3 regions of the Mesorhizobium silamurunense genome follow, and region 3 is predicted to be linked to each of the others. Evidence: riboswitches for the same ligand, from Rfam matches in the RefSeq annotation. Region 3 holds a riboswitch; each other region holds the start of a gene.
What was found. Region 3 has a riboswitch for thiamine pyrophosphate ahead of thiB (thiamine ABC transporter substrate binding subunit). Riboswitches for the same ligand answer to the same signal wherever they lie in the genome.

Region 1 (4,566 bases), on a different contig from region 3:
ACGGCGACGTCGCGCGGTTCGAGCATTCCCGAACTGAAAGCTTCACGGCCGGCCTCGACCGCCTTGCCGAACGCACGCGCCATGCCGACCGGATCGGCCGCCCTGGCGACCGCCGTGTTCAGGAGCACGGCGTCAAAGCCGAGTTCCATGACGGTTGCCGCGTGCGACGGTCGTCCGAGCCCCGCATCTACAATCAGCGGGACGCCAGGGAAATGTCCGCGCATCGAGCGCAGCGCCATGATGTTGACCGGCCCAAGCGCGGAACCGATCGGTGCGCACCACGGCATCAAGACGTTGCAGCCTGCCTCCAGCAGCCGCTCGGCGACAACAAGGTCGTCGGTGGTGTAGGGAAGTACCGCAAAACCGTCCTCGCACAGGATGCGGGCGGCTTCGACCAGACCGAACACATCTGGTTGTAGCGTGTCGTGGTTGCCGATCACTTCGAGCTTGATCCAGTTGGTACCGAAGACTTCGCGCGCCATTTTCGCGGTCGTGACCGCTTCCTGGACGGAGTGGCAGCCGGCGGTGTTGGGCAGGATTCTGACGCCGAGCGATCGGATCAACGACCAGAATTTTTCGCCAGCCCTGCCGCCCGCCATTTCACGGCGCAACGAGACGGTCACCACCGACGTGCCCGAGGCCTTGACCGCATCTGCAAGGATGGCAGGCGAAGGATATTGAGCCGTGCCGAGAAGCAGCCGGGAGGCAAGCGTCGTCCCGAAAAGTTCGAACATGCTAGCCTCCCTGCATGGGCGAGAGGATTTCGATCCGGTCGCCGTCGCTCAACTGGAACTCCGCCCGCCCGGCTTTGTGCACGAGGTCGCTATTGACGGCCGTTGCCAGCCAATCGCCCTCATAGTCGAGCGCGGCAAGCAGCTCCGCCAGCGTGGTGGCGGCAACCTCATGCGCTTCGCCGTTGACCATCAGCTTCATGAGTAAGTTCCTTGGTTCCGTCTTGATTGAAAACCAGGTCGGCCGCCTGGCGCGCCATGGCGGGGGCGAGGAGAAAACCATGGCGATAGAGCCCGTTGATCGCGACGGTGCTTCCACATGCCTCGACACGCGGCAGGTTGTCGGGAAAGGCCGGACGGACGCCGGCGCCGGTCTCAATGATGCCAGCCTCACCGAAGGCCGGATGGAGAGCATAGGCCGCGCCCAAAAGCTCCATCATCGAACGCGCCGTGACCGGTCCTGTGGACTGGCTTTCGATCATCGTCGCGCCAACCATGAAACGGTGGTCGGTGCGCGGTACCACATAGAGCGGAAAGCGCGGATGTAGCAGCCGGACCGGGCGCGACAGCGAAATGTCCGGCGTGCGCAGGATCAGCATCTCGCCGCGAACGCCGCGCAGCCCGTCGTCTTCTGCCGCCATCCCCGTGCAATCGATCCGGCGATCGAAGCCGGAAACATGCCGGGCGTGGGTGCCGAAGCGGAACTCGACACCCATGGCTGCGAGCCTGTCATGAAGTGCCACCATCGCCTGACGCGGGTCGAGATGAGCCTCATCGGGGAAGAGCAATCCGCGCCGGAAGCGGCCGGCGAGGTCGGTTTCCAGGAGCGCAATTTCGTCCTCATTGACACGCCGATGGCCCGACGTGCGACTTGCGAACCGGTCAAGCTCGCCCGCATCGCGCGGTGCAGCAACAACCAGCGTTCCGGCCCGTGTCACCTGACCCGGCAGCACCGCATCCCACCAGCCGGCGGCGTCGCGTCCGAGATCCAGCACTGGCTGCTCAGCGCTTTCACGCTCGCACCATGGCGCCAGCATGCCGCCGGCGAACCACGATGCGTTGCCACCGATGCCATGCCGGGTCTCGGCGACTGTGACCGTCGCGCCGCGGGCGGCGAGCTCGAAGGCGGCGGTGAGGCCGGCGACGCCGGCCCCTTTGACCAGCACTCTCATGACGGTTCCGGCGCCTCTGGCATGAGCGGTGCGTCGGTCTCGCCAACTGGCATGTAGAGATCGCCGCCCTCGCGGTATTTCGCCGCCATCGCCGCCATGCCCTCCTTTTGGGCCTCGGCGCGGATGTCGTGAGAAATGCGCATGGAGCAGAATTTCGGCCCGCACATCGAGCAGAAATGCGCCAGCTTGTGCGCTTCCTTCGGCAAGGTCTCGTCGTGGAAGGAACGCGCTGTTTCGGGATCGAGCGACAGGTTGAACTGGTCCTCCCAGCGGAACTCGAAGCGCGCGCGGGAAAGGGCATCATCCCTGACTTTCGCCGCCGGGTGCCCCTTCGCCAGGTCGGCGGCATGCGCGGCGATCTTGTAGGTGATCACGCCGGTCTTGACGTCATTGCGATCGGGAAGCCCGAGATGTTCCTTCGGCGTGACGTAGCAGAGCATGGCCGTGCCGAACCAGCCGATCATCGCCGCACCGATGCCGGAGGTGATGTGGTCGTAACCTGGTGCGATGTCGGTCGTCAGCGGCCCCAGCGTATAGAACGGCGCCTCGCCGCAGACGGCGAGCTGCTTGTCCATGTTCTGCTTGACCTTGTGCATCGGCACGTGGCCGGGGCCTTCGATCATCACCTGGCAATCCTTCGCCCAGGCGATCTGCGTCAGCTCGCCGAGCGTCTCCAACTCGGCGAATTGTGCTCTGTCATTGGCGTCGGCGATTGAGCCGGGACGAAGGCCGTCGCCGAGCGAAAAGGACACGTCATAGGCGCGGCAGATGTCGCAGATTTCGTCGAAATGCTCATAGAGGAAGCTCTCCCGGTGATGGTGCAGGCACCATTTGGCCATGATCGAGCCGCCGCGAGAGACGATGCCCGTGACCCGGTCGACGGTCAGCGGGATATAGTGCAGTCGAACACCGGCATGGATGGTGAAATAGTCGACGCCCTGTTCGGCCTGCTCGATCAGCGTGTCGCGATACACCTCCCAGGTCAGGTCCTCGGCGATGCCGCCGACCTTTTCCAGCGCCTGGTAAAGCGGCACCGTGCCGATCGGCACCGGCGCATTGCGCACGATCCATTCGCGAATGTTGTGGATGTTGCGGCCCGTAGACAGGTCCATCACCGTGTCGGCGCCCCAGCGGATCGCCCAGACCATCTTTTCGACCTCTTCGGCCATCGACGAGGTGACCGCCGAGTTGCCGATATTGGCGTTGATCTTCACCAGGAAATTGCGACCGATGATCATCGGCTCGCTCTCGGGATGGTTGATGTTTGCCGGAATTATGGCCCGTCCACGCGCCACCTCATCGCGCACGAATTCCGGGGTGACGAAGTCGGGGATCACCGCGCCGAAGGCTTCGCTGTCGCGGGGCAGCTTGCCGCGGGCGATCTCGCGGCCGAGGTTCTCGCGGATGGCGACGAACTCCATCTCGGGCGTGATGATGCCGGCGCGCGCATAGGCAAGCTGGGTCACCGCCTTGCCTGCCTTGGCCCTGAGTGGCCGGTTGCGAGCAGGAAATTCCGGCGTCAGGCGCTCGCCCGTCGCAAAGCCATTGTCTTCCGGCTGCACATGGCGGCCGTCATAGGCCTCGACGTCACCTCGCGCCGTAATCCATTCGTGGCGAAGCCGTGCGAGGCCCTTTTCGATGCTGGTTTCGACAGTCGGGTCTGTATAGGGGCCGGACGGATCGTAGACGGTGACGGGCGGTTCGCCGGCCGTTGGATGGACGGAGATTTCGCGCATAGGCACCCTGATCTGCGGGTGGATGGCACCGGGCTTGTGGATTTTTCGTGAGGCGGGCAGCGGTCCCGTCGACACGGCGGGGGTGAGGGCATTCATCGTGAGGCTCCTTTGCTCATGCATTGGAGACCCAGTTCTGTGCCGGAAGGATGAAAAGACGCTTTGGCCGCCCTGCTTGCGACAGGCCTCGGGCGTAAACTCCCGCAAAGCGCTTGCACCGTCCCTACGCCAGTATGAACTGGATCAGGTTCAACGGGTCACTGCGCCGCGAAAGCCAGCAGTATCTCAGCCCCTTGCCGGGACTCCCCTGGTGAATGCCCTAGGTTGAACGGGCTTGCGCTAGCTTGTCAAGCGGCTTCGGGCCGCGGCGACGATCTGCGGCCCGTCAGACCCGGGAGGAAGGCTCGTGCATGTGTCGGGCGCACGCCCAGGAGACCAGGCAGGGATAAGGGGATCGCCGAACCGTCGGACTAAAGATCGATCCTTATGATGATCACGCCTTCAATCGGCACCAAAGTTTTGCGCGTAGATCGCCTCGATCCGCCCTGCCTCGTCATTGGTCAGCGCGGCGAATTCCTTTTCGCGGGCCGTTCGACAGGTGGCCACCATTTGGTGAAGGAAACGGGAGGGCAGATTGGCCAGCCACTCGGGCATGTCGATCAAGTCGTCAACCTGCTGCCGGAATTGAGCTGCAGAAAGGCGGTTTCTTAAGGAAGGTCCCGTTCGAAAGGATTGCTACTACCACGCTGTCACGGAACGCTCGTCGAAAACATCGCCAAGCTGCCCAAGGCCACTGCTGTGACTTGATGGAGCATGCCGTTAGCGACGGGCGGTGATCTCTCAATGAAACCCTTTTCGATGTCCAATATCCCGTCCTCGGCCAGCATCGCCAAGTCTGAATCGAGAAAACGGATCGGATCGGATCCGTGG
Region 2 (4,566 bases), on a different contig from region 3:
TCGGCCAGGATGGCCGGCGAAGGATACTGGGCGGTGCCGAGCAGCAGGCGCGAAGGCAGTACCGCTTCGAGAAGGTCGAACATGCTAGCCTCCCTGCATGGGCGAAAGGATTTCGATCCGATCGCCGTCGCTCAATCGAAATTCCGCCCGGTTGGCTTTGTGTACGACGTCGCTGTTGACGGCCGTCGCCAGCCAATCGCCTTCATAGTCAAGCTCGGCAAGCAGCACCGCCAGCGTTGCGGCGGCACTGTCGAGCGCTTCTCCGTTGACGATCAGTTTCATGCGCAAGCTCCCACGCGTTTGTCGGGATTTAACAGGATGTCAGCCGCCTGCCGCGCCATGGCGGGGGCAAGCAGAAAGCCATGGCGATAGAGCCCATTGATCGCGACGCCGTTGCCGAGCCTTTCGACGCTTGGCAAATTGTCGGCAAAGGCCGGACGGACACCGGTGCTCATTTCCACGATCGCCGCCTCACCGAAGGCCGGATGGAGCGCGCAGGCGGCGCTGGCCAGTTCCATCATGGAACGGACGGTGACCGGGCCGGCATCCTGGCTCTCGATCATCGTTGCGCCGGCCATGAAATGATGGTCGGCGCGCGGCACGATGTAGAGCGGAAAGCGCGGATGCAGCAGCCGGACGGGACGAGACAGCGATATATCCGGCGTACGCAGGATCAGCATTTCGCCGCGAACGCCGCGCAGCGCCGCATCGTCCGCCGCGATCCCCCGGCAGTCGACCCTGTATTTGAAGCCTGGAAGGCCTTGGCCGTCGGTTGCGAAATGGAAGTCGACGCCCATCGCGACCAGCTTGTCATGAAGCGCCGCCATTGCCCGGCGCGGGTCGAGATGCGCTTCGTCGGGGAAGAACAGCCCGCGCTTGAAACGGCCGGCGAGGTCGGGCTCCACCCTTGCGATGTCCTCCTCGCCCAACCAGCGATGGCCCGAGGTGCGGCTGGCGAAGCGGTCGAGCTCGCCCGCATCACGCGGCGGCGCGACGACGAGCGTTCCCGCCCGCGTCGCTTGGCCGGGCAAAGCAGCGTCCCACCAGTCGGCGGCGCCGCGTCCGAGATCCAGCACCGCCTGCTCGGCGCTCTCGCGCTCGCACCATGGCGCCAGCATGCCGCCTGCGGCCCATGACGCATTGCCGCCCAGGTGAGACCGGACCTCGACGACAGTGACCAACGCGCCGCGGTCCGCAAGTTCGAACGCCGCGGTGAGGCCGGCCACGCCGGCCCCCTTGACCAGCACCCTCATGACGACTCGACCGTGCCGAATGCGGCATCGCTGACAGGCATATAGAGATCGCCGCCGGCGCGGTATTTCTCCGCCATCGCCGCCATCCCCTCCTTCTGCGCTTCGGCGCGGATGTCGTGGGATATGCGCATGGAGCAGAATTTCGGTCCGCACATAGAGCAGAAATGCGCCACCTTGTGCGCTTCCTTGGGCAAGGTTTCGTCGTGGAACGAGCGCGCCGTTTCGGGATCGAGCGACAGGTTGAACTGATCTTCCCAGCGGAACTCGAACCGCGCCCGGGAAAGCGCGTCGTCGCGGACCTTCGCTGCGGGATGCCCCTTGGCAAGGTCGGCGGCATGAGCGGCTATTCTGTAAGTTATCACGCCGGTCTTGACGTCGTTGCGGTCCGGCAGGCCGAGATGTTCCTTCGGCGTCACATAACAGAGCATGGCCGTGCCGAACCAGCCGATCATGGCGGCGCCGATGCCGGACGTGATGTGGTCGTAGCCCGGCGCTATGTCCGTCGTCAGCGGCCCGAGCGTGTAGAACGGCGCCTCGCCGCAGACAGCGAGCTGCTTGTCCATGTTCTGCTTGATCTTGTGCATCGGCACGTGTCCGGGACCTTCGATCATCACCTGGCAGTCCTTTGCCCAAGCGATCTTGGTCAGCTCGCCAAGCGTTTCCAACTCGGCGAATTGCGCTTTGTCGTTGGCATCCGCGATCGAGCCGGGCCGAAGGCCGTCGCCGAGCGAGAAGGAGACGTCATAGGCACGACAGATGTCGCAGATTTCCTCGAAATGCTCATAGAGGAAGCTTTCGCGGTGATGGTGCAGGCACCATTTGGCCATGATCGAGCCACCGCGCGAGACGATACCCGTGACCCGATCGACGGTCAGCGGGATGTAATGCAGCCGCACGCCGGCGTGGATGGTGAAATAGTCGACGCCCTGCTCGGCCTGTTCGATCAGCGTGTCGCGATAGACCTCCCAGCTCAGGTCTTCGGCGATGCCGCCCACCTTCTCCAGCGCCTGGTAGAGCGGCACCGTGCCGATCGGCACCGGCGAATTGCGCACGATCCATTCGCGGATGTTGTGGATGTTGCGGCCGGTAGACAGGTCCATCACCGTATCGGCGCCCCATCGGATCGCCCAGACCATTTTTTCGACCTCCTCGGCCATCGACGAGGTGACTGCGGAATTGCCGATATTGGCGTTGATTTTCACCAGGAAATTGCGGCCGATGATCATCGGCTCGCTCTCGGGATGGTTGATGTTGGCGGGGATGATGGCGCGGCCGCGCGCCACCTCGTCGCGCACGAATTCCGGTGTGACGAAATCCGGAATCGATGCACCGAACGCCTCGCCATCCTGTTGCAGCTTGCCCCACAGCGTCTCGCGGCCGAGGTTCTCGCGGATGGCCACGAATTCCATTTCGGGCGTGATGATCCCTGCACGCGCGTAGGCAAGCTGCGTCACCGCCTTGCCGGCTTTCGCCCGCAGAGGACGATTGCGGACAGGAAATTCCGGCGTCAGCCGTTCGCCAGTCGCAAATCCGTTGTCCTCCGGCCTGACGTGGCGGCCGTCATAAGCTTCGACATCGCCGCGCGCCGCGATCCAGTCCTGCCGAAGCCGGGCAAGTCCCATTTCGATGTTCGTTTCGATCGCGGGGTCGGTATATGGGCCTGACGGATCGTAGACCGTCACCGGCGGCTCACCGGCGGTCGGGTGCACGCTGATCTCGCGCATCGGCACCCTGATCTGCGGATGGAGGACGCCGGTCTTGTGGATTTTCCGTGAGGCGGGCAGCGGTCCCGTCGAAACGGCGGGGGTCAAGGCATTCATTTGAGGCTCCTTTGCTCATCTGCATTGGAGACCCAGTTCTGTGCCGGAAGGATGAAAAGCCGCCTTGGTCCACCTGTGCGAACAGGTCTTCGGGCATGGAGTCCCGCAAAGCGCTTGCACCGTCCCTACGCCAGTATGAACTGGATCAGGTTCAACGGGTCACTGCGCCGCGAAGCCAGCAGTATCTCAGCCCCTTGCCGGGACTCCCCTGGTGAATGGCTCAGTTGAACGAGCCGCCGCCGCTTTGTCAAGCGCATCCGGCCCGAACGGCAATTGGGTTCGATTGCCGCCACAGCGGTGGAAGCTAGGCGAAGGCCCAGATGTCCTCGGCCTGGAAGCCGACTTGATAGCCAGCGGTCTTGAGCTTGACGACGACCTGGCCGATCTCGGCCGCCGACAGCGCGCCGACCTCGATCTTGATCATGCCGGGACGGTAGCGCTGGAGGTCGAGCTGGTCGAACACCATCCAGTCGGCGCCCTCGCAATCGACCAGGAAAGCGTCGATATAGCTGACGCCGTTGCGGTCGAGCAGCGTCTGCAGGGTCTCCGACGGCACCTCGATGTCCTTCAGATGCGGCGCGAACTTGTTGAAATTGGCGTCCGCCTCGCCCCAGGCATTCTTGCCGGACATCAGATTGGTGTCGGTGACCGACGAGCAGCCGATGAACTCGATCGGCAGCGTGCCGGCCTCGAGCGCGGCGGCATCGAACGTATGGACGGTGATGGTACCCTTTGTCCTGGTCACCGCCACCGGCTCGATGACGAAGCGCCCGGTGTCCGGATAGTTGGCGCGCAGCCGCTTCTGGTTGTAGGGAATCGGCTCGACCAGCATCGCCCGAGCACCCCTGATGCGGTGCAGCCAGGGCGTCACGTCGTCGAACAGCGCGCCGTCGCAGGCGCCGACATTGACCATCTGGAATGGTCGTCCACCGCCGAAGCGCGCCTTGAGCGCCGCGTTGGCGAGGAACTTCGTGCCGCGCAGCGAGGGTCCACGATCGAGCAGGCCTGCTGGAAGGCCGAGCGACAACAGAACGCGCGCGATGGTGGAAACTGAGCTCATGACTTGTCTCCGGAAACGACGTGCTGCACCTCGCGGTGCCGATCCGGGCTCGCCGATGCCCACAGCGCCATCAGCCGCGCGGCGAGCAGCAGGAAGGGCGGCAGAAGATTGGGAAAATAGATGCGGGTGTCGTGGATCGGGAAGACCGTGAACTTCGCGAGCACGCCGAGCACCAATGCCGCAAGCAGGATGCCGGCGCGGCGGTCGAGCCGGAAGCCGGCGCGGTCGAGCCCGTACCAGCCGGCTAAAGCCAGCACCGAGACGCCGACCCAACTGTTGACGTCGATGGCGCGCACCACCGAGGCGGCAAAGGCCTTGAGATAGGCCGCCACCGAGAATGGCGGTTCGAAGCCGTCCATATTGTAGTGCTGCTCTATGCTGGAGAACCAAAGATGCGGCCACCAGCCGGGATGCTGCGCCCAATGCGAGATGG
Region 3 (4,566 bases):
AAGCGCCGCGCGGCGCGCCTCGCCGCCGGAAAGGTCGTCCGGCCGTTCCTCGCCGGTCAGGCCGAGATGGTCCATCAGATAGGTGGCGCGATGCGGATCGTCGGCCGGGCTCAGCCCTGCCTCGACATAGGCGCGCACAGAGGCAAAGCCATCCATGTCAGGCATTTGCGGCAAATAGCGAACCGTCGCCGAAGGCTGGCGGAAGACCTCGCCATCCTGCGGCTCGATCATCCCGGCGGCGATCTTGAGCAGCGTCGACTTGCCGGAACCGTTGCGGCCGACCAGCGCGATCTTCTCGCCGGCGGAGGCACTGAGCGCAGCACCGTCGAGCAGCGGCGTGCCGCCAAAGGTCAATTTTATGCCGTCGAGATTGAGAAGAGGCGGAGCCATGTCAGCTTTCGGGAAGAGGATAGGGGTGGGCGAGCAGCAGCGCCCGGCCACGCTCGAGCGCGATCTCGAGCCGGCCCTTGACCTCGTTTGATATAGTGAGCGAGGAGCCGAACGCCACCTCGACACGGTCAAGCGGCCACTTGGCGCCGGAGACCGTCAGGCCGGCGAGTTCGGAAAAGCCGAGCACCGAAAACAGCGTGCCGTCGGCATAGTCGAAGCCGGCCTTGCCCGGCAGGATGGGCACGCCTTCCTGCGCGCCGCTGGTCAGCAGCACCGTCGTGCCTGCCTCGGCCAGCCGCACGCTTAGAGCCAGATGCAGGAAGGCATGGTCGGCGCGCTTGCCGCCGAAGGCGCCGGCCAGCACCAGGCGCGTGGCGCCGCGCGCAAGCGCCTCGGCGATGGCGAGCTCGCCGTCCGTCATGTCCTTTTCAGCCGGAAAGATCTTGCGCGGCACGGCGGCAAGATCCTCCGGCAGGTTCGCCGGCACGGAGTCGAAATCGCCGACCCACAGCTCCGGCACCAAGCCAAGCATGCGGGCATGGCCGATGCCGCCGTCGGCCGCGATGACGCGGGAGCCTTCGATCTGGCGATCGAGCCGAGGCGTGCGCACGAGGTCGCCGCCAAGCAGGATGGTGAATGTGCCCATGGGCGTCGCCCTTACCAGCCCCGCCCGCGAAACGGAAGCCAGGCGCATCCAAACGGAACGGCGCTGCGTTCCAGAGTAAGCCGTGATGCATTGGATGCCAGGCAAACTTCCGCTTGCGCCCCGCATCGGCCGGGCCTATGTCTCGAAACGCTCTAACGGGGTGCCGGACGCTGACTTTGCGAACCGGCTGAGAGGCGACAAAGCCAACCCGCTGAACCTGATCCGGTTTGTACCGGCGGAGGGATTAGACGTTTCGGACCATCCGACGCCTCAATTCCTTTAACGCGAACGAAGGAGGCGCCGATGCGCTCACTGTTGTCCCAGCTTATTCTCGCAACGGGCGTTGTTTCACTTCTGGCAGGCATCGGGCCCGCCGAGGCGAAGGACAAGCTCACCGTCTATACCTATGAAAGCTTCACCGCCGACTGGGGTCCGGGACCTGGGGTGAAGAAGGAATTCGAAGCCGAATGCGGCTGTGATCTCGAATTCGTATCTGTCGCCGACGGCGTGGCGCTGCTCAATCGCGTCAAGCTGGAGGGCGCCGGCACCAAGGCCGATGTCGTGCTCGGCCTCGACACCAACCTGACGGCCGACGCCAAGGCGAGCGGGCTGTTCGCGCCGCATGGCGAAGTGTCCGGCATCAATGTGCCGGGTGGCTGGAGCGATGATACCTTCGTGCCCTTCGACTACGGCTATTTCGCCGTCGTCTACGATACCGAAAAGCTGAAGAGCCCGCCGAAAAGCCTGAAGGAACTGGTCGAGGGCGCCGGCGCCGACAAGATCGTCATCCAGGATCCGCGCACCTCGACGCCGGGCCTGGGGCTGCTGTTGTGGGTGAAGTCGGTCTATGGCGACAAGGCGCCGGAAGCATGGGCGAAGCTCAAGGCAAAAGTGCTCACCGTGACGCCGGGCTGGAGCGAGGCCTACGGCCTGTTCACCAAGGGCGAGGCGCCGATGGTGCTGTCCTACACCACCTCGCCGGCCTACCACATGGTGGCCGAGAACACCGAGCGCTACCAGGCGGCGTCCTTCGAGGAGGGCGAGTACCTGCAGATCGAGGTCGCCGGCATCACCACGACCGGCGCGAAGAACCCGCTGGCGGAAAAGTTCATTGCCTTCATGACAGGGCCGAAATTCCAGGACGTCATCCCCGAGACCAACTGGATGTTCCCGGCCGGCAAGACCGACAAGCCGCTCAATCCTGCCTTCGACAAACTGGTGAAGCCAACCAAGACCCTGCTGTTCAGCCCGGAGGAGGTCGCGGCCAACCGCAAGGCTTGGGTGGATGAATGGCTGGCGGCGATGAGCAAGTGACTGCGCCTTTCACCTTCCCCCTTGTGGGGAGGGTCGATCCGCGAAGCGGAGCGGGGTGGGGGTAGCGACGTTGCGGACTTCCTCACCCCCGCCCCGGTTCGCTGATGCCGCTTCGCGGCATCCGCTCACCGACCCTCCCCACAAGGGGGAGGGTGGCAGGCCGGCGCCTGATTCCCGCATAACCGCCGGCATCGTCGCCCTTGCGGCAGTCGCCGTGCTCATCGGCGGCGCCTTCGCCGGACTCATCCTCGAAGGCGCCCGCGACCCGTCGGGCGCTGCCGGCGCCTTCGACAGCTATCTCTTGCGCGTCGCCCGCTTCACGCTGTGGCAGGCGCTGCTATCCACATTGCTGTCGGTCGCGCCGGCGCTGCTGGTGGCGCGCGCTCTGTCCCGGCACCCGAAGTTTCCCGGGCGTCGCCTGATGCTGCAGCTCTTCACCGTGCCGCTGGCGCTGCCGGCAATCGTTGCGGCGCTCGGCGTGTTGGCGCTCTACGGCCATGCCGGCTATTTTGCCGGCGTCCTCGGCGGCCTTGGCGGTCAGGAATGGCCCGGCATCTACGGCCTGTCCGGTATCCTCGTCGCGCATGTCTTCTTCAACCTGCCTTTGGCCACGCGCCTGTTCCTGGAGGCGCTCGGCACCGTGCCCGCCGACCAGTGGCGGCTAGCGAGCCAGCTCGGCATGGGGGCTTGGCCGGCGTTGCGGCTGATCGAATGGCCGGCGCTGCGCGCGGCATTGCCGGGCGTCGCCGGGCTGGTCTTCATGCTCTGCATCACCTCCTTCACCATCGTGCTGACGCTGGGCGGCGGACCGGCGGCGACGACGCTGGAGGTCGCGATCTACCAGGCGCTGCGCTTCGATTTCGATCCTGCGCGGGCCGTGACACTGACGTTCCTTCAGATCGTCCTGACCTTCGTCGTGGTCGCCATGCTGACGCGGCTCGGCGCCAACACGGTCGGCGATGCCAATCTGCCGGTGGCGCCACGCCGCTATCTTGCGACCGGCAAGGCCGAAACGCTGCTGAATGCCGGCCTGATTGCGTTTGCCTTGCTGTTCGTCGCCGGGCCGATGGCGGCGACCGTGCTCGCCGGGCTGGGGGCGGATCTCGGCCGGCTGGCCGGCGAGGACGCCGTGCGCCGAGCGACGCTCACCAGCGCCGGGCTCTCTTTCTTCTCGGCGCTGCTTTCGGTGACGCTGTCACTCTCGCTGATCGCCGCCCGGCGCGCGTTGGCCTTGCGGCGTGCGGGCAGCGCTACGTCGCTGCTCGAGCATGCCGCCGACACCGGCGCCGGTTTCGTGCTCGTCGTGCCGCCGATCGTGGTCGGCGCCGGCTGGTTCCTGGCTTTGCGCAACATCACGGATGTGTTCGCCATCGCACCCGTCATGGTCGTTGCCGTCAACGCGGTTATGGCGATGCCGTTCGCCATCCGCGCCGTTCGCCCGGCCTACGACGCGGCGAGCGAGCGCCATGAGCGGCTCTGCCTGGCGCTCGGCATTTCCGGCTGGAACCGGCTACGCCTGGTCGACTGGCCTTCGCTTCGGCGGCCTTTAGCCACCGGCTTTGCCTTCGCCATGGCGCTGTCGCTCGGCGACCTCGGCGTGATCGCGCTGTTCGGCAGCGATTCGGTGCAGACCTTGCCCTATCTCTTGCTCGCGCGCATGGGCAGCTACCGGACCGCCGACGCCGCGGGGCTTGCCTTGCTGCTCGGCCTCGTTTGCCTGATGCTGGTTATCGCCGCCGACTGGCTGGGGCGGGAAGCAAAGGCATGACAACGGCAAACAATGGCATAGCGGCGGAGAAGGCGCTGGCCGTGACGCTGGACGACGTTTCGTTCAGCTATAGCGAGGCATCGTTCGGCTTCGATGCCGAATTCGCCGCCGGCAGGATCACCGCTGTCATGGGGCCGAGCGGTTCAGGCAAGTCGACGCTGCTCAATCTGGTCGCCGGCTTCGAATCGCCCGGCGCCGGCAAGGTGCTGATCGGCGGAATCGATGTCGGCGACACTGCGCCTTCCGCGCGGCCGGTGTCGATGGTGTTCCAGGAAAACAATCTGTTTGCCCATCTTTCGGTCGAAGGCAATGTCGGGCTCGGCCGCTCGCCATCGCTCAAGCTCTCTGCCGCCGACCGCCATGCGGTGTCGGAGGCGCTGGCGCGCGTCGGCCTTGCCGGCAAGGAGAAGCGGCTGCCGCGCGAGCTTTCGGGCGGCGAGCGGCAGCG

Region 1: it holds a riboswitch for thiamine pyrophosphate, as region 3 does, so the genes downstream of both, thiC (phosphomethylpyrimidine synthase ThiC) here and thiB (thiamine ABC transporter substrate binding subunit) in region 3, are expected to answer to the same signal.
Region 2: it holds a riboswitch for thiamine pyrophosphate, as region 3 does, so the genes downstream of both, thiC (phosphomethylpyrimidine synthase ThiC) here and thiB (thiamine ABC transporter substrate binding subunit) in region 3, are expected to answer to the same signal.

What each region holds. Positions count from the first base shown of each region.
Region 1 covers NZ_LPVS01000052.1:293-4,858, reverse strand. The annotation lists gene AU465_RS14410 (thiazole synthase) at 1-734, opposite strand, end outside; gene thiS (sulfur carrier protein ThiS) at 736-933, opposite strand; gene thiO (glycine oxidase ThiO) at 902-1,903, opposite strand; gene thiC (phosphomethylpyrimidine synthase ThiC) at 1,900-3,735, opposite strand; TPP riboswitch at 3,839-3,955, opposite strand; gene AU465_RS14390 (hypothetical protein) at 4,138-4,299, opposite strand; partial or broken gene AU465_RS14385 (hypothetical protein) at 4,386-4,566, opposite strand, start outside.
Region 2 covers NZ_LPVS01000098.1:45,329-49,894, reverse strand. The annotation lists gene AU465_RS29215 (thiazole synthase) at 1-83, opposite strand, end outside; gene thiS (sulfur carrier protein ThiS) at 85-282, opposite strand; gene thiO (glycine oxidase ThiO) at 279-1,253, opposite strand; gene thiC (phosphomethylpyrimidine synthase ThiC) at 1,250-3,073, opposite strand; TPP riboswitch at 3,178-3,293, opposite strand; gene AU465_RS29195 (FkbM family methyltransferase) at 3,378-4,133, opposite strand; gene AU465_RS29190 (hypothetical protein) at 4,130-4,566, opposite strand, start outside.
Region 3 covers NZ_LPVS01000041.1:56,885-61,450, reverse strand. The annotation lists gene AU465_RS11910 (ABC-F family ATP-binding cassette domain-containing protein) at 1-390, opposite strand, end outside; gene AU465_RS11905 (thiamine diphosphokinase) at 392-1,036, opposite strand; TPP riboswitch at 1,183-1,297, shown strand; gene thiB (thiamine ABC transporter substrate binding subunit) at 1,340-2,350, shown strand; gene thiP (thiamine/thiamine pyrophosphate ABC transporter permease) at 2,529-4,118, shown strand; gene thiQ (thiamine ABC transporter ATP-binding protein) at 4,115-4,566, shown strand, end outside.